DNA from 2 places in the Mammaliicoccus sp. Dog046 genome. Region 2 is predicted to be linked to the other one. Evidence: riboswitches for the same ligand, from Rfam matches in the RefSeq annotation. Region 2 holds a riboswitch; the other holds the start of a gene.
What was found. Region 2 has a riboswitch for lysine ahead of P3U32_RS05550 (amino acid permease). Riboswitches for the same ligand answer to the same signal wherever they lie in the genome.

Region 1 (11,728 bases), 290 kb from region 2:
TCATATGAGTGACTTTCTATTATTATTTTATTTTCCATATTGCTCTTATATATATTATAAATATCAATAATTGTCCCTGTTGCATATGCTGTTGCATATGAATTACCTGTAAATATTTTTTCATTTCCTGAATTGTCTTTTACTTTTATATTTACACCTAGTGCAACATAGTCTATTTTTCCTTCACCACTATATCTATGTATATTCCCATTTTTATCGATGGTTCCAATAGAAATAACTTCAGGATATTTTGCTGGATAATCTGTATCATTTAAGTAATTATTTCCTGAAGATGCTATGACTATAATATCTTTTTCTTCCGCTAGTCTTATTAGTTGAGAAATTTCTTTAGAATTATATTTCATACCTTGACTGATATTGATAATATCAACATCATTTTTAACTAACCAATTGAATGCATTAATGAAATCAGACTGTTGAGACTTCCCATTTTTATTGATACTTTTTGCCATATATAACCTAGTATTCTTAGAGCTAGTTTCATTTATTATATTAGTAATAATAGTTCCGTGATTATAGGTATCAAAAATAGATTCGTCTTCTACAAAATTTTTGGACTTATATACTATGTCTTTTTGATAATCACTAATACCGCTATCAATTATTCCGACTTTAATATGTTCTTCTTTGTTACAATGGGCAATTAGAATAAAGAGGAATACAAAAATTATAATATAGGGAATCACATTTTTTTAAACATTTCAATATCACCATAAATAATAATACCACAAATATTCCCATTTTAAGATAAAAATTCAATTATTTTACAAATAACTAAATTTTTATCTTAAGATTGAACTTAGATTTTATAAATAACAAACAAACGCCTAGAACTTAACGATAGCTCTAGGCGTTTGTTTGTTATTTATTGATTATCTATACGTTCTGATATTTCCTTATACCATAATGCGCTCTTTTTAATATATCGTTTCTGTGTTTCGAAATCGATATAGAATAATCCATATCGTTTATTATAGCCATTAGACCAACTGAACATATCTTGTAATGACCATACAAAGTATCCTGTAACATTTGCGCCATCATTAATGGCTTTATTAATACTTTCAAGATGTGCTTCAATATAGTCGATACGTGCTTGATCATCGATGATTGTATCCTCATCAATGAAAGTATCTTTATACCCTAATCCATTTTCAGTTATCATTAATTTCTTATATGCAGGGTAATCTTTCTTAATGCGCATAATCATATCATATAAGCCTTCAGGATAAATGTACCAATCCCAATCTGTTGTAGGTATTTGTTCGTTTTTAACGATTTCTGATATACCTTTCAATCTGAATATTGATGTACCTTTCTCTCCTGTACCATTATGGTGAATATAACTTTCTTCATCGTGGTGTTTTACCCAATTACTTTGATAATAGTTTATTCCTAGAAAGTCTTGTAATGGTGCCGCTTCTTGAATGACTGCTCTCTCGCTATCTGTAATATCCAAAGTGCCATTGTAATTGTTTAATATTTCATTAACTACGTTGAGTTTTTCTTCTGAATATTGTCCTAAGAATGTACCATCTAACATAAAACCATTTGCAAAAATATCATGGACATATGCTGCACGCACATTTTTTGGATCATTATCAATTGGATAGAATTGTGTTAATGCATGAATGATACCAATTTCGCCTTTATACCCTTTGTCTTTAAACAGTTTAACTACTCTACTATGCGCGACAATTAAATTATGTTGCGCTTGCAAACATTTAACAACTTGATATTTCTCCCCTGGTGGAAATGCCCCTGTTACATATTGTCCCATTGTATATGCGATTGGTTCATTTATTGTCATCCAATAAGTAATTTCATCTTTAAATGTTTCAAAGCAAAATTCAGCATAATTTAAAAAATGGTCGATATTTTCTTTGCATAACCAGTCACCTTTTTTGAACAATGTCTCTGGTGTATCAAAATGATGTAGTGTTACATAAGGTTCGACATTGTATTTTCTACATGTAGCAAATACATTTTTGTAATAACATACACCCGCTTCGTTAACTTCTCCAAATCCTTCAGGGAATATACGTGACCAAGCTATAGATATACGCATGGCTTTAATGCCGTGTTCACTTGCTAATTTAATATCTTCTTCATATCTATTATAAAAGTCACTCGCCGGATCTGGACTAAATCGTCCTTGTTGTTCTAAAAATTCATCCCATAACACGCGCCCTTTTCCATCCACTTTGCTTGAACCTTCAACTTGATATGCAGCAGTTGCTGCGCCTAGTACAAATGATTTTGGTAATTGTAACATCTTCATACTCCTTCTTTATTTTTCGTTTGTAGATAATAATTGGTATATTTTTTTGATTGCTGCTTCCCCGTCTCTTGTTAATGCAATATATTCTTTACCAGTCGTTGTCATTAATAATGCATTATATTGATCTGTATATTTTTTCATTTCGTCTTTCATAGAATCCATCTGTGGAGCAAGTATGACTATATCCATATCTTTAATTAAATCCATATCTTGTCCATAAGCTCTTGCCGTTGCATTTAAATTCACTTGTTTCTCAGTTGCTGTTTTGTTTAAAGCGTTAGCTAATATACCGCTTGTTCCACCACCAGCACATACAACTAATACATTTTTTTGTTCTTTTAATTCATAATTCGTTTCTTCTTGTGGTTCTGCTTTATCTGAAGATACTGGTTGTTCATTCGTGATATGTTGGTTTTCTATAGAAACGCACTCTTCTTCTAATTTTATTTTGTCGTATGCTTTAACAAATGGCGTCCAAATGATAAAGTCTAAAATCAATATCACAGCGATAAGCAGTAAAGATAAAGGTGCGAAGTTTGACGCCATGTAAATACCAATTGGACCTGGTGTTGGCCATGGTAAGAAATGCATAAATCCGTTCATGCCTAAATTTTCAACGAAGAACTTTAAAATCCATGAATTTAATATAGGTGTAATAATGAATGGGATCATAAACACCGGATTTAATATAATCGGTGCACCGAATAATAATGGTTCATTTACTGCGAATGTTGTCGGAATAAATGATGCCTTACCTACTGCTTTAAGTTCTTTTGATTTACATAAGAAAATGAATAAATAAGGAACTAATAATGTTGCCCCTGTACCACCTATTAAAGCAACAAAGTCTTGCGTACTTTGTGTTAATGCAATATCCGCTTGTTGACCTTCTCTAAATAAGCGTAAATTCTCAACTTGGTTATTGTACATAATAGCAATGACAGCCGGTCCAACTACTGAAGGACCATGTACCCCGATAAACCAGAAAAATGCCATGAAACCAAAGATTAATGCAAATCCTAAATACCCGTTTGCAGCTGTAAACAATGGGCTTAACAAGATTGTTGCAAGTTCAGCAAGGTTACCACTTGCTACTTGTCGGATGATAATATCTACTATCCAGAAAAAACTCACCGACACTGCGAAAGGAATCATATCTTTGAACGCTTGCGCAATGTTACCAGGTACTTGTGGTGGCATTTTAATTGTTATATTTCTACCTATAAAGAACTTATAGATATTCGGAATAATAAATGCAACGATAAATGATGCGATTAAACCTTTAGTACCTAACATATCAATGCTAATACCATCTTTAACAGGATTCATTGCTACAATTAATAATGATGATTCCGCAGCAACAAATGTTGAAATAACATTAATTTGATTTGTTTTCGGTAATTTTAAGTTTTTATGATCTGTCAGTGACTTCGTTACTGTTCCAGCCATATACAGTGCAAGCATACCCATTGTGAAGGTATAAACTTTCATAATGATTTCTTCGACATGTTTTGGCCAGTGGAATCCCCATACATTTGGGACATAAGCCACTAATATAAATAATGATGAAAATAAGATAACTGGCATCAATGCAACGAAACCATCACGAATAGCTGTTAAATAAGGGTTTGAAGCAACTTTCTCAAAGAATGGTTTCATTTTTTCAATAAATTTAATTACTTTATTCAACTGTATCACCTATTCATTTTTTTAAAGATTGTAATTGCTCGTAAATATCAATGATATAATTTGCAGCATCTCTCAATGCCATCGTCGTCATTAAATGGTCTTGACCGTGAACCATAATAAAGCTGAGTTCTGAAGATTCACCACTGGCTTCTTGAGCAAGACATTGCGTTTGTTCTTTATGTGCTTCTGTTATAAATTCATTGGCACTTTCAATATGTTTGCGCGCTTCTTCAAGTTGACCTTGTTTCGCCTTCTCCATTGCTGACATTACTTCTCTACGCGCATCACCTGCAATTGCGACAATTGTAAAACCTAACATCATATTTTCTTCTCTATTCATAATTTGATTCCCCTTCCTTTTGAGATGATAATATGCGTTCTATATGCAGTTGGATATAGAACAAATGATGTGATTGAATAACAATGTTGAACATATTAGAGATCGAATTTAATAATTCATTGGCATAATGGAATGATTTTGGATAGTGCGTGTGTAAATGCTGTTGCAATGATAAATCAATGTGCTGCTGTACATCTTTACGCTCATCAGTTAAATGCTCTGAGAAATATTTTAAATGTTGCAGAAATCGGTCGTAGTAGTATGCATTGTCTTTATTACGTACAATACCAATATCATTTAAACATTGAATCACTTCATTGAATTTCAATTTCCCATTTAGATGATCATGCTTAAGTTCTGTACCTTTAGGTTGTTCAGCATTGATAAAATGTAATGCAATGTGGTTCGCTTCAGTGATTGGGAATGAAATGTTTAAGTTACGTTGAATGAGCGTTAAAGCGTAAATACTTGCTTCAAATGCACGAGGATGAATTTCTTTAATATCTATCGGTGATGTATGTAGTTTGTTATCCGTTTTATATATATTTATCGCATGATGCAAGTGTTCAGTTAATGTGATGTAGATGTAATCTTGAAAATTAAAATTAAATTTACTTTGCACATCATATATCAGTTCATAACAAGTTGTAATAATTGGTATTGGTACATCGTTAATTAATGATTGAAGATGGCAACCTACTCCCTGATTATCTAACCTAAAGATTTTCTCAGGTGTATGATTGGCAAGAAAATCTCCTTTTTTCTTTTGAAATACAATACCTTTCCCCATAGCAATTACTTCTTCATCACTTTCAGTTCTTGCTATAGCTACATTATTGTTTAGTACTTGTTTGATTATCATTGGCATCTATACCTCCAATAATTTGATATAAAAATACCACAAGACAAGAGGTATATGATTCACCTCGAGTATTGTGGTTTTCGCCTAATTGAATAGTCACGATCCAAATATTCAATTGTGCATTTATGTTCGATATTGTTACATTTATAATTTACAACTTTCCTTAAAATCTGTCAATATTCTTATGGCTATAAATGAAGAAGTGAACAAAAAAGGGAGCGGGACAGAAATATAATCTATCCCGGCAAGGATGACTAAATAGTAAAAATGGCTGAGACATTTTATTATGTCCCAGCCTCTTTTAAAAATGAATTAGTCCTCAGATTTTACTTGGGCCCAACCTTTTTTAGTGATATTGATTTTACCAGTTTCAATTGTAATTAGTTTCTGTTTATACAATCTACCAATTGCACGTTTGAAACTTGCTTTACTCATGTTGAATACTTCTTTAATTGCCTCTGGATCTGATTTATCCCAGAATGGCAATTCTCCATCATATTCCACTAATAAATCGAAAATGACTTGGCCATCTTCATCTAATCTTTCGTGAGCTAATGGTAAAAATGAACCATTTAATTCGCCATTTTCTTTAACGCCAATAATTCTAACGTCCATTGCTTCACCTAATCTAGGTTCATGTCTACGTTCAGATTCATGTACGAAGATTTTATAACCTTCTTCAGATAATAAGAATGTACCCACTCTTAATAATCTATATGGTCTTGCTGTAACATGTTGATGTAATGTTGTCTCTTCTGCAGCTTTAAACATCGTATCTACGATTGTTTCTGTTGCTAAACGTGCAAACATTTGACTATTACTATCTATTCTTAATGTACAGAAAATCATATCACCGTTTTGTGGCCATAATTCTTTGACTTTAGGTAGATCTTCCCAAGGAATTAATACTTCCCTAGGTAAACCAACATCAACAGCAGCACCTTCTCTATCTACTCTTAATACTTTCACCCAATCATAACGGTCTTTAGTAATTGTTGGCATGTTTTGTGTAGCAAATAATTCTCCAGATCGACTTGGATAAACAAAGAAACTATATTCTTCGTTGATTTCTAATTCATCGCCCTCATCTACTTCTGAAGCATTCATTTTAATTTGTTCACTATTTGGTCCTAGCAAATGGTAAGTTGAACCTTCTAATCTATCGACTTTTAAAAAGTCAATACGACCTACAAGTGTATCTTTTTCTTGTGCCATGTCATTCTCCATTCTTATATTATTCGTTTATTTATTATAACATGCATTTTACTTCGTGTAACGACTGTTCAATCTCTTGCCCATTTTTGTTTCATTTATGATATAATTCATCGGTAGAAGTATTAATGAAAAGGAGTCATTTAATGTTACAAGTTACTAATATAAGTTTACGATTTGGTGATCGTAAGCTATTTGAAGATGTAAATATTAAGTTCACGCCAGGTAACTGTTACGGACTTATTGGTGCTAACGGCGCAGGTAAATCAACGTTCTTAAAAGTTTTATCAGGTGAATTAGATTCACAATCAGGTCATGTTTCCCTTGGTAAAGATGAACGTTTAGCAGTTTTAAAACAGGATCACTTTTCTCACGAAGATGAAAAAGTAATCGAAGTTGTACTTAAAGGTCATGAAAAATTATGGAGCGTAATGACTGAAAAGAACGAAATTTACATGAAACCTGATTTTTCTGATGAAGACGGTATGCGTGCAGCAGAACTTGAAGGTGAATTTGCTGAAATGAATGGATGGAATGCTGAAGCGGATGCATCTGTTTTGCTTTCAGGTTTAGGAATTAAAGATGAATTGCATGATAAACAAATGTCAGAACTAGAAAATAATCAAAAAGTAAAAGTCTTACTAGCGCAAAGTTTATTCGGCGATCCAGACGTTCTATTACTAGATGAGCCTACCAATGGTTTAGATATTCAAGCAATTGCATGGTTAGAAGACTTCTTAATCAATTTTGAGAATACAGTTATTGTAGTATCACATGATAGACATTTCTTGAATAATGTGTGTACACACATTGCCGATTTAGATTACGGGAAAATTCAATTATTTGTCGGTAACTATGACTTCTGGTATCAGTCAAGCCAATTAGCTTCACAAATGGCACAAGACCAAAATAAGAAAAAAGAAGAACGCATTAAAGAATTACAAGACTTTATAGCTCGATTTAGTGCGAACGCATCTAAATCAAAACAAGCAACAAGTCGTAAGAAAATGCTTGATAAAATTGAACTTGATGATATTCAACCTTCATCTAGAAGATACCCATTTGTTAATTTCAATATTGAAAGAGAAATTGGTAATGAATTGTTACAAGTACAAAATGTTTCAAAAACAATAGACGGCAATAAAGTATTGGATAATGTTTCATTCACAATGAATCCTAATGATAAAGCAGTATTAATAGGAGAAAGTGAAATTGCTAAAACTACCCTACTTCGTATTTTAGCAGGTGAAATGGAACCTGATGAAGGTTCAGTTAAATGGGGCGTAACTACGTCTCAATCATATTTACCAAAAGATAACTCAGAATTCTTTGAAGGTATCAATATGAGTTTAGTAGATTGGTTAAGACAATATGCACCACCTGAAGAACAAACGGAAACATTCTTAAGAGGATTCTTAGGTCGTATGTTATTTAGTGGTGAAGAAGTTAAGAAAAAAGCAAGTGTCCTTTCTGGTGGAGAGAAAGTAAGATGTATGTTAAGTAAAATGATGTTATCAAATTCTAACGTACTATTATTAGATGAACCAACAAACCACTTAGACTTAGAAAGTATCACTGCAGTGAATGATGGATTGAAGAACTTCAAAGGTTCTTTAATATTCACTTCATATGACTTTGAATTTATTAATACAATCGCAAATCGCGTAATCGACTTAAAAGAAGATGGCGCAGTTTCTAAAGAAATCACTTATGAAGAATACTTAAAAGATCAAGGTGTATATAATTAATTAGTACACTATAAATCTATAAGAGCTGGATCACATATAATTGTGAACCAGCTCTTATTTTTTTCGTAAAGATGTATAGAATTTTTAGAGTTTTTTAATTTATCTGTTTTCTCTCTTTACATGAATATTCATTCTATGTATAATGAATGCATACCAATTGAATATGTTTTTGATGAGGCGCATCAATCATGAGTAACTCCCCTATTAGACTGCAATCTTGGAGGAGCGAAAGGGTGCGATGCCGAAATATAATATTTTTTGCAGAAGTATTATGTTGGACATTCAGGTTAAGAGCTAAGTGTCTGTCATTATCTTAAGAATAATGGAGTGCATCACTTGTATATATAATTTTAAACAAGTTCGCATCCCGAACTTGTTTTTTATTTATATTAAGGCGTTGTCCTCTCGATTTTATAGGAGGAATTATAGTGAATCAAAGTGTTTTAAAATTCGGTGGTACGTCTGTGGGAGATTTTAATAAAATTAAAAATATCGCACATATGTTGAAATTACGGATAGATAATGGAGAAAAATTGATTGTCGTTGTAAGTGCAATGGGTAAAACAACTGATACGCTGTTAGAGAATATTGCTACGCTTACGACTCAGCCTAAAGATGAACATTTGGCTCTACTTTTAACCACTGGCGAACAACAAACCATTTCATATCTGTCTATGGTGTTAAATGATATTGGTGTTAACACTAAGGCAATGACAGGTTATCAAGCTGGTATTAAAACAGAAGGTCATCATTTGAAGAGCAAGATTGTTGAAATTGATGGAGAACGATTTGAAGCGGCATTCGAAACGAATGATGTGCTTGTCGTTGCAGGTTTCCAAGGCGTGAATGATCATTTAGAAATTACGACTTTAGGTCGTGGTGGTTCGGATACAACAGCAGTAGCCATAGCAGCACAAATGGATACGTCTTGTGAAATTTATACAGACGTTGATGGTGTTTATGGTACAGATCCTAGAGTTTATAAAGAAGCTAAGTTGCTAGAACAAGTCTCCTTTGAAGAAATGATGGAGATGAGTGCACTAGGTGCTGGTGTATTAGAATCAAGAAGCGTTGAAATCGCTAAAAATTACAACATTCCAATTTATCTTGGAAGAACATTATCAAACGTGAAAGGAACATGGATTATGCCACAAGCAGAAATATTAGAGAAAAAAGCAGTGACAGGAGTTGCATTAGATTCACATATGATACACGTGACTTTAACATATCCTATGCAGAACTTTGATTTATTACAAAAATTATTTGATTCATTAGAGGCATCATCAATGAATGTTGATATGATATCTCAAATTGAGAATCAACAAGGATTGCAGCTTTCTTTTACAATTAAAGATTCTGATGTTGTAGAAATTGAACAAATTATTGAAGAATTAATGGTGATTTACCCTCACCTTCAGTACAAAATGAAAGATAATTATGCTAAGCTCTCAGTCATTGGAACAGGTATGAGAGACATGTCAGGTATTGCTTCTAAAGCATTTCGTACTTTAATTAGTAATGACATTCATTTTTACCAAACGACGACTTCAGAAATTAGTATTTCATATGTTGTTGATCGAGAATTAGGTGAACATGCCGTTCGAACTTTGAGTAAAGCGTTTAATATATAATTGATAATGGAGTGAATAAAATGACAAAATTAGCAGTTGTTGGTGCAACAGGTTTAGTAGGAGAAAAAGTATTAGAAGTATTAGATAGAAAACAAATTCCATTTGATGAACTCGTATTATTTTCATCACCAAAATCAGCCGGAAAAGAAATTGAATTCCAAGGCAAAACATATATCGTAGAAGCATTAACTGAAGAAAAGACGGGTGGTCAATTTGATTATGTCATCATGAGTGCAGGTGGCGGTACAAGTAAAACGTTCGCCCCACTATTTGAAAAACATGGTGCTATCGTTATAGATAATTCAAGTCAATGGAGAATGCATGAAGGCATTGATTTAATTGTTCCTGAAGTAAACGAACCTAAATTAGATCGTAAAATTATTGCAAATCCAAACTGTTCAACAATTCAATCTGTCGTACCACTTAAACCTTTATTAGATTCATATGGTTTAAAAAGAGTCGCATACACAACTTATCAAGCTGTGTCAGGTTCTGGATTAGCAGGTCGTGAAGATTTATCAAATGGTGAAAAGGGAGAAGCACCGAAGAACTATCCCCACCCTATTTATAACAATGTATTACCACATATTGATGTATTCCAAGAAGATGGTTATACAAAAGAAGAACAAAAAATGATTGATGAAACTAGAAAGATTTTAAGTCAACCATCATTAAATGTTACAGCAACATGTGTACGTGTACCTGTTCAAGACAGTCATAGTGTACACATCAATGTAACATTAGAAAAAAAAGCAACTGTAGAAGATTTAAAACATTTATTTGATGAAGATGCGCGTGTCGTTCTTGTAGATGATGTACAAAATAATCAATATCCATTAGCGATTCATGCTACGGGTAAAGATGAGGTCTTTGTTGGACGTATTCGTAAAGACGAGTCATTAGAGAATACTTTCCATATTTGGTGTACTTCAGATAATTTACTTAAAGGCGCAAGTTTAAATGCAGTTCAAGTATTAGAACAAGTTATGCAATTAAATAAATAAAACAAGGAGTGTCAAGTATGTCACATATTTTTACAGGTGTAGGCGTTGCGCTTACAACACCATTCACAAATGAGGATGTAGACTACGAAGCATTTGAAAATCATATAGAGTTCTTAATAGAAAATGGCGTTAAAAGTATTATTATCAACGGTACTACTGCAGAAAATCCAACTTTAACATCAGAAGAAAGAAATGAATTACTAGAAGTTGGTATTAAAAAAATTAATGGACGTGTACCAGTGATTGCTGGTACAGGTACAAATAACACACAAGCTTCAATTGAGGCATCCATAAAAGCGAAAGAATTAGGTGTTGACGCAATTATGCTCATTACACCTTATTATAATAAGACGTCTCAACGTGGATTAATTGCTCACTTTACAACAATTGCAAATGAAGTTGAACTACCAGTTGTATTATATAATGTTCCTTCAAGAACAAATATGACAATTGAGATTGATACTGTATTGAAATTGAGTGAGCATCCTTATATCGTTGCCTTGAAAGATGCCACTGGTGACTTGGAATATGCAAAAGCTTTAAAAGAGCAATTACCAAGTGATTTTGCATTATATAGCGGTAACGATGATAATATGCTTGACTATTACAAATTAGGTGGAGAAGGACTTATATCAGTAGTTGCAAATGCTGTTCCATTTGAAACACAACAATTATTTGATGAGGTTTCTAATAATCAATTAGAGAACGCTGAAAAGTTAAATCATAATATGTTGACATTATTAGACGCATTAAGTGTCGATGTTAATCCTGTACCTATTAAATTATTAACTTCAGAACTTGGTTTTGGTCATTACGAAGTGAGACTACCACTTGTAACGTTAGAAGAAAATGAACAAAAAGTGTTAAGCGAAGCATTTAATACATTTAAAGATGGTGTAAAACAATGAGAATTTTATTAATCGGTTATGGCGCAATGAAT
Region 2 (11,728 bases):
TTTCTTACTGACTTTCGCGTAACCATAACCAGGTACATCTACGAATACAAGTTGTTCGTCGATATTAAAGAAATTTAATGTTTGTGTCTTCCCTGGTTTAGATGACGTTCTCGCCACTTTCTTCCTTGAAATTAAGGTATTTATAAATGTAGATTTTCCTACATTTGAACGACCACTTAATGCTATTTCAGGCAATCCTGTTTCAGGATATTGTTTAGGGTCTACTGCGCTTATTATTATGTCTACATTATTTGGATTTATTTTCATATTAATCTCCTACACATTCGTTTCTTCTATTATAGCTTACTTGCTAATGATTTTAAACATAACTAAATGATAGAGGCTGAGACAATTATGTCCCAGCCTCTATCATTCATTAGTGATTATGCTGATGTTTTCTCATCATTTATTAAATTACCTTCACTATCATATAAGTTCGGTTGTTTGTTATCTCTTATTGTAGCTTCAGTGATAACGACTTTACTTATTTCATCGCTTGAAGGAATATCAAACATAATATCAATGAGTGCTTCTTCAATAATAGAACGAAGTCCACGTGCACCTGTTTTACGCTCAATTGCCATTTCACTAATTGCATTTAAAGCTTGCTCGTCAAATTCTAATTCAACATCATCAAGTTCAAGCATTTTAGTGTATTGTTTTACAAGGGCGTTTTTAGGTTGTGTTAAGATATTTTTCAATGCTTCAACATCTAAAGTTTCTAAATTAGCTACAATTGGAATTCTACCGATAAATTCTGGTATTAATCCATAAGATTGTAAATCTTCAGGTCTAATTTGAGACAATAATGATGCTTCATCATTGAAATCTTCACTCGCACTACTAAATCCGATTACTTTTTCACCTAATCTACGTTTGATTACTTCATCAATTCCGTCAAATGCACCACCTAATATAAATAGAATATTAGTTGTATCAATTTGAATGAATTCTTGGTTTGGATGCTTTCTACCGCCTTGTGGTGGAACACTTGCAGTAGTACCTTCTAATATTTTAAGAAGTGCTTGTTGTACACCTTCACCTGAAACATCACGTGTAATTGAAGTGTTTTCAGATTTACGAGCGATTTTATCAATTTCATCTACATAAATGATGCCTTTTTCTGCACTTTCAACATCAAAATCTGCAGCTTGAATTAATCTTAATAATATATTTTCAACATCTTCACCAACATAACCAGCTTCAGTTAAACTTGTCGCATCTGCAATAGCAAATGGTACGTTTAATGATTTAGCTAATGTTTGTGCTAATAATGTTTTACCGCTACCTGTAGGTCCGATTAATGCGATGTTACTCTTTTGTAAATCCACACCATCTTCGCTATCTGTCGGTTGTTGTACACGTTTATAATGATTATATACAGCAACTGCTAATGATTTTTTAGCATTTTCTTGACCAATAACATAATCATTTAATTGTTCCAATATCTCTTTAGGTGTAGGAACTTCAGTAAATTGTTCTGGTTCTTGTGACTTCAATTCTTCCTCAACGATTTCTGAACAAAGTTCAATACATTCGTTACAGATATATACGCCACTCCCAGCAACAAGTTTTTTAACTTGATCTTGTTCTTTTCCACAGAAAGAACATTTTAAGTTTTCTTCACCATCGTTAAATTTAAACATTTTTACACCCCTATTCTTTTTAGACTATACTAAATCTGTTTTATTATTTCAAATTAAACGGTTTATAAAAAGAATTCAGGCTGGGACATTAATGCCTCAGCCCAAATTCTTAGTATTTAATTTAGTAAGTTCTAAACAAATATTATTCGCCTTTTGATTCAGAAACCAATAAGTCGATTACTTTTTGGATTTTAAGGTCATTGACTAAGATGTCATTGTTACCTAATGTTGATTTAATATCTTCAACAGATAAACCAAATTGTTCGCTCATTTTAGTTAATTCAGCATCAACATCAGCGTCAGAGATTTCAATGTTCTCTGCATCAGCGATTGCTTTAAGTGTTAAGTTAGTTTTAACACGTTTTTCAGCGTCTTCTTTCATTTGCGCTTTAAGTTCTTCTTCTGATTGACCTGAGAATTGATAGTATAACTCAAGGTTTAAACCTTGTTGAGAAATACGTTGTTCAAATTCTTGCATCATACGATCTAATTCAGTAGTAACCATTGCTTCAGGAATTTCTACTGTAGCATTGTCAGAAGCTTTTGTGATCGCTTCTTCTTTTTCAGTTGCTTCAGCTTGATTCAATTTAGCATCTTCTAAATCTTTACGTAATTTTGCTTTATATTCGTCAACAGTTTTAACTGATTCGTCAAGCTCTTGAGCTAACTCATCATCTAATTCTGGAACTTCTTTACCTTTAACTTCATTTACATCACATTTGAATGTAGCTTCTTTACCAGCTAATTCTTCAGCATGGTATTCTTCAGGGAAAGTAACAACAACATCTTTGCTATCATTAGCTTTAAGACCAATAAGTTGTTCTTCGAATCCTGGAATGAATGATCCAGAACCAATTTCAAGGTCATATCCTTCAGCTTTTCCACCTTCAAATGCTTCTCCATCAACGTAACCATCAAAGTTAATGTTAACTACGTCGCCTTCAGCGATTTCGCCTTCTTTAACTGATAATTCAGCTTGACGACTTACAGCATCGTTTAAAGCTTTGTCGAATTCTTCTTCAGTAACTTCGCGGTCTTGTTTTTCAATAACTAAACCTTTATAGTCACCTAATTCAACTTCTGGTTCTACAGTTACAGTAGCTTCAAAGATAAGTTCTTTACCTTGTTCCATTTGAGTAACGTCAATTTCAGGACGATCAACTGGATTGATTTCTGCTTCTTCAACTGCATTACCGTATGCTTCAGGTAAAATGAAATCTAATGCATCTTGGTATAAAGATTCAACGCCAAATCTTTGTTCAAATAATGGTCTTGGCATTTTCCCTTTACGGAAACCAGGTACATTAATTTGTTTAACGACTTTCTTGAATGCTTTATCTAAACCTTTATCTACTTCTTCTTTAGGAACCGTTACTGTTAATAAACCTTGGTTACCTTCTTTCTTTTCCCATGTTGCTGTCATGAATAAAAACCTCCGTGATTATCCTAATTTATAAATTTTCAACTCTTTAATTATAACATAGCTTTCTGATGTTTCAACTATAGTGTTTATATTCATGTTAATTTCTGAATAAATTCAATAAAAACATCCCAATCTTCTTGGTCAACACTATTATAGTTAGCGTCTATATTAAGGCGTTCCGTCAAAAGTTTCAAGTAACATGCAATAATTTTTTCATCATCCATGGATTCTATTGATAATGGATACATCATAATCGCATGTTGATTTAATAAACTTGTAGCTAATTCAATCGATGACGGACTGTCATTTTCAAGTTGGTCTATAACTTTAGGAATGATTTTTGTTTTAAAATGTGTTCGTTCTATACCTTCAAGTTCAGTTGGACATACAGTTATCGTTTCTTCTAACTTTTCAAAAGTGACATCTGCAGACCATTCACTTAGTCTCAAGTACTCTAATATTAAACTTTGAACATTCGTATGCAATGTTTCATTTTCAATAATTTGAGCTAAAGTTAAATTAAATATGCCTAAGTGATTTTCAATTAAATCGATTAGCAATTGAATTTGTTCTTCAAATGCTGTCTTCTGAAATATCGCTAATATTTCAGATGCTTTCATTTGTCTTTGGTCAAGTTTAGCTTTTGCCATATCTTGTATCGGCAGTAAAGCCATTCTTGTACTGTGTTCAATGTTTTCGTCTTTAATTTGATTTATAATTTCTACTACAGTTTGATATTGTTCAAGATGGAATAAACTTTCTACAAAGTATATGACTATTTGATCATAATATTCGTGACCTTGATTTAACAATATACTTGCTTCTTCTCTTAATTCCAAATAATGACCACATGATTTTAATACTTCGCACTTTTTCAGCGATAACACTTCGTCCATCACAAAGTGTTGCTCATATTGTTCAAACAATCGATACGCTTCATCGAAGTCCTCTGCTTGAATCGCATGGTTAATATTCGTGATAAGTTGTTTTTTCAATTTTGGAAACGGAATAATTTCACTCAAGGCTATTCACCTCTTTTATAAATGCCATCAATAATAAGACTACTCCATGTTTCATAATTGTTATTTGAAGCTAATTCAGATTGCTTAACCCAGTTAATTCTAAGTGTATCTGTTTCTTTCGCTTCAACACTTGATTTTTTAACTTTTAATTTAAACACAACACCAATATGAACTTTGCCAACTTCATTCTGATCGTCATTAATAAATCCGATTAAGTCTAATTGAGCAACGTCTTCTTTATTCAAACCTACTTCTTCTTGTAACTCTCTAGCTGCATTTTCTCGTATAATTGCATCAACATCTGATGCATCAGGCACGTCATTCATATGACCACCAACGCCGATCGAACTCAGGCCATGCAATCTACCTTCTCCACCACCGGTTAATCGTTCATATACAAGTACGTCATTATCTTCATTTTCTAAAATACAATATGAAATCAATTGTTTATATGAAGGATCTTCTTCCATGTCACCACGACGTTTGATTTCATATTGATTAATTGTTTCATAAACATATTTCATTTCTTCATCTTCAATAGATTTAAATCCATTGAATTGATATGCTTCATTATTAAAAATTTTAGCTCTTGGTACTACTGTAATCATTTCATCAAATTTAGACATAGTTCTCTCCTTATTTGTTTTACTATACTAGTTTATCAAAGCGTTTAAATGGCGTAAAGGAGTTGAAATCTCAATTGTTAATTTATATAAAAAAATGACTTGAACAATTCATTGTTCAAGTCATTTTTAAAATACTTATTTAGCTAAAGCGTCTTTTGCTTTAGTCGCTAATTCTGCGAAAGCTTTCTCGTCTGAGATAGCAATTTCAGAAAGCATTTTACGGTTGATTTCAATACCTGCTACTTTAAGACCATTCATTAAACGGCTATAGCTGATATCGTTTTGACGTGCTGCCGCATTGATACGTGCAATCCATAATTTACGGAATTCACGTTTCTTCTGACGACGGTCACGGTAAGCGTAGTTACCTGATTTCATTACTTGTTGCTTAGCAACTTTATATAATGTATGTTTTGATCCAAAGTAACCTTTAGATAATTTTAAGACTTTTTTACGACGAGCTCTCGTCACTGTTCCACCTTTAACACGTGGCATGATAATTCCTCCTTAAATTGGACCTTCAGTCCCATATAATTATTATTTTACGTACGTTAACATTTGTTTTACGCGTTTAGAATCTGATTTAGATACTAATGATGCTTTACGTAATTTACGTTTTGCTTTTGTAGATTTGTTTGCGAATAAATGTGAAGTGAACGCTCTAGAACGTTTTAATTGTCCTGAACCAGTTCTTTTAACACGTTTAGCTGCTCCACGATGAGTTTTCATTTTAGGCATTGAATTTTTCCTCCTATTATTTCGGTTTATTTGTCGTTTGAAATTGGCGCTAACATTAAGAACATTGAACGCCCTTCCATTTTAGGTCTTTGTTCAACAGTTGCTATGTCTTTACAAGATTCTGCAAAGCGTTCTAACACACGTTGACCAATTTCTTTATGCGTAATGGCACGCCCTCTAAATCTGATAGATACTTTAACTTTATCTTCTTTAGATAAGAATTTTTGAGCATGCTTTAATTTAGTTTCAAAGTCATGTTCTTCAATTGTTGGACTTAATCGAATTTCTTTAACATTAACGATTTTTTGCTTCTTACGCATTTCTTTTTCTTTTTTCTGCTGTTCGAATTTGTATTTACCGTAATCCATGATTCTTGCAACAGGTGGTTTAGCATTAGGTGCTACGATTACAACGTCTAAATCTACTCTTTCAGCCATTTCAAGGGCTTCAAATTTAGATTTAACACCTATTTGTTCACCATCTTGGCCAATAAGGCGTAGTTCTTTTGCACGAATTTTGTCGTTAACTTGAGTTTGATCTTTAGCTATGGTTGACACCTCCTAGAATTTTACGAAGTCGTCCAAGAAAAAAAGAACGAATGCACAATGCACCCGCTCTTATCCATAAACATTAAAGGTTTATTTTTACCTGCTAACTGCATTTCGCGTCACTACAGGTGAGAAGCGGGTATGCTTCTACTTGGTCCGTTTCGTATTCAACAAAAACTATCATACCAAGTATAAACCGTCATGTCAATGTTTATTTAATATTCTTTTCGAATTGTTCCATATCAACGTCTTGACTTAAGTCAACTTGTTTAAGTGGAATCATTTTCGTTTTATATTTTACTTTATGGAAGATATAAAATACTAAGAACACTGGTATACCCATATAAGTGATAAAGAATCTGCGAGGATCGAAATCACCTGTTTGAATAAAATCAACATCTTGGCCAACTATAACAATTGCACATAATGCAAAAGCAAATAACGGACCGAATGGGAACCACTTAGCTTTATATTTCAGTTTCGATTTATCATAATTTTGAAGATCGAACGCTCTTCTAAATCTATAATGACTAATCGCGATACCTAACCATGCGATGAATCCAGTCATACCTGACGCAGCGATGATATATTCATATGCACCACCACTTAAATGTTCAATTGCAAAGATTAACACAACAACTAACGCAGTTGCAAATAATGCCATATATGGTACACCAGATTTGTTTGTTTTAGAAAATACTGGTGACGCCAATTTATCTTTACTCATTGAGAATAACATTCTTATTGAAGCATACATTCCTGAATTACCTGCTGATAATACAGAAGTTAAAATAACTGCATTCATAAATGAAGCTGCGAAGACAAGTCCAGCATTTTCAAATACAAGTGTGAATGGGGATTTTGCAACTTCATCTCCACCCATTAAATTCGGATTAGTATAAGGAATAATCATTCCAATAACAAATATTGCTAAAATGTAAAACAATAATATTCTCCAGAATACTTGTTTAATTGCTTTCGGAACAGCTCTTTCTGGATTTTCAGATTCACCTGCTGTTATTCCGATTAATTCTGTACCTTGGAACGAGAATCCGGCAACTAAGAACACACCTAATACTAATAAGAATGTATTAACATTAGAATGTCCTAAGAACGGCGCATCCCCTGCTACAAAGTTTTCAAATCCTAAGTATTGACCACCGAGTATACCGAATATCGTCAATAATCCAATACCAATAAATATAATTACCGTTGCTACTTTAATAAAAGCAAACCAATATTCGCTTTCCCCGTATACGCGAACAGAAAGTGCATTCAGACCGAATATTATCAGCATGAATATAACGCTCCATAACCACGATGGTAGAATTTCTAATGGTTGCCAATAACTAACCACTTGTGATGCAATCGTAATGTCCGCTGCAACTGTGATTACCCAGTTAAACCAGTAATTCCAACCTAATGCAAATCCTAATGAAGGATCAACAAAACGTGTTGCGTACGTACTAAACGAACCAGATACAGGAAGATACGTCGCCATTTCTCCTAATGAAGTCATAAGGAAGAATACCATCAAGCCAACAATAGCATATGCTAACAAGGCTCCCCCTGGCCCAGCATCTCTAATCGCTCCGCCTGAAGTCATAAACAAACCTGTTCCGATACAACCACCAATAGCTATCATCGAGATATGTCTGTCTTTCAATTTTCTTTGTACATTGTTCGTTGAATTTTCTTGAGACATGTTTTTTTCCTTTCTCCATTCCACAATCGAGCCACTAAAAAAGCCGCATATCTATTTGAGATATGCGACCGATATATGATCATTCCATATGGTAGCACATCACTTAGTGTGACAGTTCAACACTTATTAAATGCTGACCCAACGAATAATACTATGGTTACTATTCGTTTCGGCAACATCCCCTTTCTTCATTTCAACATACGCGCCATAACGCTTCTGAATGATTACTGATGAATATTGCAACCTCTAACTCATTACTGAGGAATATTTAATTAAATTTCACTATTAAAACTATACCCGATGACTCATCGAATTTCAATAGTATATTACTTTTTCAACCTAATATCATCAACTAAACTCCAAATGAATTCATCTTTTTCTACTGTTTTTGAATCTTTTGAGCCATATTGACGAACATTCACTTCTTGATTTTCTACTTCTTTATCGCCTACAACGAGTTGATAAGGAATTTTTTGCATTTGCGCTTCACGGATTTTATAACCCATTTTTTCGTTTCTATCATCAATATGCACACGAACACCTTGAGATTTCAATTCATCTTGTAATGATCTTGCATATTCATAATGCATATCTACATTAACAGGAATGATTTCTACTTGCTTAGGTGCTAACCAAACTGGGAATACACCTTTAGTTTCTTCTATTAAGAATGCAGTAAAACGTTCCATTGTAGAAATAACACCTCTATGAATTACAACTGGACGATGTTCTTCCCCATCATTTCCAATATAATTCAAATCAAAACGTTCTGGTAATAAGAAGTCTAACTGAGCAGTTGAAAGTGTTTCTTCTTTACCCATCGCAGTCTTCACTTGAACATCTAATTTAGGACCGTAGAATGCCGCTTCACCAATTGCTTCTTCGTATGGTATTTCCATTTCATCGATAACTTCTTTAAGTACAGCTTGTGCACGATTCCACATTTCATCGTCATCGAAGTACTTTTCTTTATCTTCTGGATCACGTAAACTCAATCTAAATGTATAATCTTCAAAACCAAAGTCTTTGTATACATCAAGTATCATATTTACTACGCGTTTAAATTCTTCTTTAATTTGATCAGGTCTTACAAATATATGCGCATCGTTTAAAGTCATTCCACGAACACGTTGAAGCCCTGAAACAGCACCACTTGCTTCATATCTATGCATCATACCTAATTCTGCAATTCTAATTGGCAGTTCACGATATGAGTGGCGACTGTTTTTATAAATCATCATATGATGCGGACAGTTCATTGGTCGAAGTACAAGTTCTTCATTTCCTAAATCCATAGTTGGGAACATATCTTCTTGATAGTGATCCCAGTGCCCTGATTTTTTATAGAAGTCTACATTCGCCATGATTGGTGTATACACATGGTCATAACCCATTTCTACTTCTTTATCTACAATATAACGTTCTAATTCGCGTCTAATTGTAGCACCATTTGGTAACCATAAAGGTAATCCAGCACCAATATCTTGATTTGTAGTGAATAATTCAAGCTCTTTACCAATTTTTCTATGGTCACGTTCTTTTCTTTCTTCTAATACTTTTAAGTGCGCTTTTAATTCTTTCTTATCGAAGAAAGCTGTACCATATATACGTTGTAACATTTTATTATTTGAATCTCCACGCCAATACGCACCAGCTGTAGAAAGTAATTTAAATTCTTTGATTTTTGAAGTTGATGGTACATGTACTCCGCGACAAAGATCTGTAAATTCGCCTTGTGAATATAAAGTAACATTTTCATCTTCAGGAATTGCATCAATCAATTCTAATTTATATTCATCGTTACTGAAAAATGCTTTCGCTTCATCTCTACTTACGACTTTACGTTCAACTTTGAAGTTTTCATTTATAATTTGTTTCATTTCTTTTTCAATCGCTTCAAAATCATCGCTAGAAATTTTGTGTTCTGTATCTACATCATAGTAGAATCCACCTTCAATTACTGGACCGACACCAAACTTAACATCTCCATATAATCTTTGTAAGGCTTGTGCCATAAGGTGAGCTGTAGAGTGTCTTAACACTTCTAATGCTTCATTACTACCTGGTGTAACGATTTCGATATCCCCATCGCTTTCCAATGGTCTAGTTAAATCTACTAATTGTTGATTAAATTTACCAGCAACAGCTTTTTTTCTTAAACCAGGACTAATAGATTGAGCGATTTCTTCAGTTGTAGTGCCTTGCTCAAACTCTTTTACATTACCATCTGGAAACTTAACATTTATAACACTCATAATGACATCCTCCTCAATATTAATAAAGAACATAAAAAAGAGACCTCATCCAAAGGGACGAAATCTCTCGCGGTACCACCCTCATTAACGTACATAAAAACGCGTACGATAACTCTACATAAGATAACGGTCTTGAGCCGAATGTGGATTAACACACCATGTATGAGGGAGTAACCATATATATTGCAATATCTCAATTCCAGCAAGATGAGATTCTCTGTGATTGCGCCATAGACGTCATGTCCTCTAAATTTTTATATTCATTTATGATAATACAATTATACAACGCTCATTTAAAATATCAAGTTTAAATTATGCTCTATAATTTTTACCTTCAAGCATCATCTCTTCAGAAAGTGTTTTAACTCTTTCCATAATTCGACTCGCTTTCGTCAGTTCGACACCTTGTCTCGTCTTGCTTAAATGCTCTTCTAATTCATTCAAATTGAAGTTTGAACTAAAGAACGTCGGCATTTTATGAACCATTCTATAATGCAGTAATGGTCCTAATATTTCGTCCCTTACCCATGCGGTTAACTCTTCTGCACCAATATCATCTAATAATAATACTTCTGCTTCACGAACTGCTTCAAATCTCGCACTAAATGAACCATCATTAAATCCATTTTTTAGAACGCGAATAAATTCTGGTAAATAAATAATCGTAGAGGATTGTTTTTTAACTTTTAATTGGTTAGAAATTGCACCTAGTATAAATGATTTACCAGTACCAAATGGACCATGAATATATAAACCTTTTGTTTCTTCACCAGATACAATATGATTACAAATTTCCATAGCTCTTTTGATCACATTCATTCTCGATTCATTATCGACATGGATATCTTTAATCGTTGCATTTAATGTTTCTTCAGGCATTTGGAATGCAGTGACAAGGTTTGATTCAAACTTCTGCTCATCATATGCAACTTTATTTGGACATGGCAAATAACGGGTCTTTATATGATCGTTTTGAATATACAATTCTGGTCTATGTCCTTTAACAAAGTTGATGCATTTGCCATAGCTTTCACATTTTTCACAGCATTTAGATTGATCCTTATATGCTTGTAATTGATCCAAATCAGTATCAATGATACTATTCGTCAGTTCAGAACGATGTTCAGTTAAGAATGCCTTAACATCTTTATCTGCTAACGTCTCTTTTTTAATTTGGTCTAATTTTTTCTGAAATTCTTTATTTTGCTTTAAATGTTGGCCTAATGGTTCCATTATTTTTCACCTTCATTCCAAAAAGCTTCCATTTCTTTTTGGAGCTCTCGTTTTCTTTTTTCAAAATCTGGATCATGTTCTTGCTGTTGTTGTGTATCTTCTTTATTAGCATCTGCTGCTTTTTGTTTCAGAAGCCACTCTGGCGTTTTTTCAATAGATCTCAATTTATAACCACCAGTTGATTTTTGACTACGTTCAGATTTCTTCTCAGCAATTTCTTTGTCACGTTTCTTAGTATAATTATACGCTTCTTCAGCAGATTTTAATTTTAATTTTTTCCAATTCGAAGCAATTTCTTCTGTATATGCTCTAGGCAATTGCATACTTTGAGAGAACATCACGTATTGCAACAGAATATTCATTACGCCATAAGGTAATTTTTCGCGATTGACTATATCCTCAACTAATCGTTTTTGAGCCACAGTTGGTTCTGATTCTGTAAAGGAAGACAACATTTCTATTGGACTCGTCGTATCCAGTAATTCAAACCAAGATACTAGCGAATCTACTTCCCCACTTGATTCTGTCGTGT

Region 1: linked by a shared signal. The riboswitch ahead of P3U32_RS07040 (aspartate kinase) and the one ahead of P3U32_RS05550 (amino acid permease) in region 2 are both predicted to bind lysine.

The regions. Positions count from the first base shown of each region.
Region 1 is NZ_CP120131.1:1,389,099-1,400,826, reverse strand. It holds gene P3U32_RS07075 (S8 family peptidase) at 1-707, opposite strand, end outside; gene lacG (6-phospho-beta-galactosidase) at 887-2,296, opposite strand; gene P3U32_RS07065 (PTS lactose transporter subunit IIBC) at 2,312-3,991, opposite strand; gene P3U32_RS07060 (PTS lactose/cellobiose transporter subunit IIA) at 4,005-4,331, opposite strand; gene P3U32_RS07055 (CAT RNA binding domain-containing protein) at 4,324-5,199, opposite strand; gene P3U32_RS07050 (CvfB family protein) at 5,506-6,408, opposite strand; gene P3U32_RS07045 (ABC-F family ATP-binding cassette domain-containing protein) at 6,552-8,153, shown strand; lysine riboswitch at 8,318-8,494, shown strand; gene P3U32_RS07040 (aspartate kinase) at 8,582-9,784, shown strand; gene P3U32_RS07035 (aspartate-semialdehyde dehydrogenase) at 9,805-10,788, shown strand; gene dapA (4-hydroxy-tetrahydrodipicolinate synthase) at 10,806-11,696, shown strand; gene dapB (4-hydroxy-tetrahydrodipicolinate reductase) at 11,693-11,728, shown strand, end outside.
Region 2 is NZ_CP120131.1:1,096,132-1,107,859, reverse strand. It holds gene yihA (ribosome biogenesis GTP-binding protein YihA/YsxC) at 1-267, opposite strand, end outside; gene clpX (ATP-dependent Clp protease ATP-binding subunit ClpX) at 384-1,646, opposite strand; gene tig (trigger factor) at 1,789-3,069, opposite strand; gene P3U32_RS05575 (hypothetical protein) at 3,162-4,091, opposite strand; gene P3U32_RS05570 (NUDIX domain-containing protein) at 4,094-4,717, opposite strand; gene rplT (50S ribosomal protein L20) at 4,853-5,212, opposite strand; gene rpmI (50S ribosomal protein L35) at 5,255-5,455, opposite strand; gene infC (translation initiation factor IF-3) at 5,482-6,012, opposite strand; ribosomal protein L20 leader region at 6,036-6,162, opposite strand; gene P3U32_RS05550 (amino acid permease) at 6,215-7,708, opposite strand; lysine riboswitch at 7,793-7,965, opposite strand; gene thrS (threonine--tRNA ligase) at 8,035-9,963, opposite strand; gene dnaI (primosomal protein DnaI) at 10,276-11,196, opposite strand; gene P3U32_RS05535 (replicative helicase loading/DNA remodeling protein DnaB) at 11,196-11,728, opposite strand, start outside.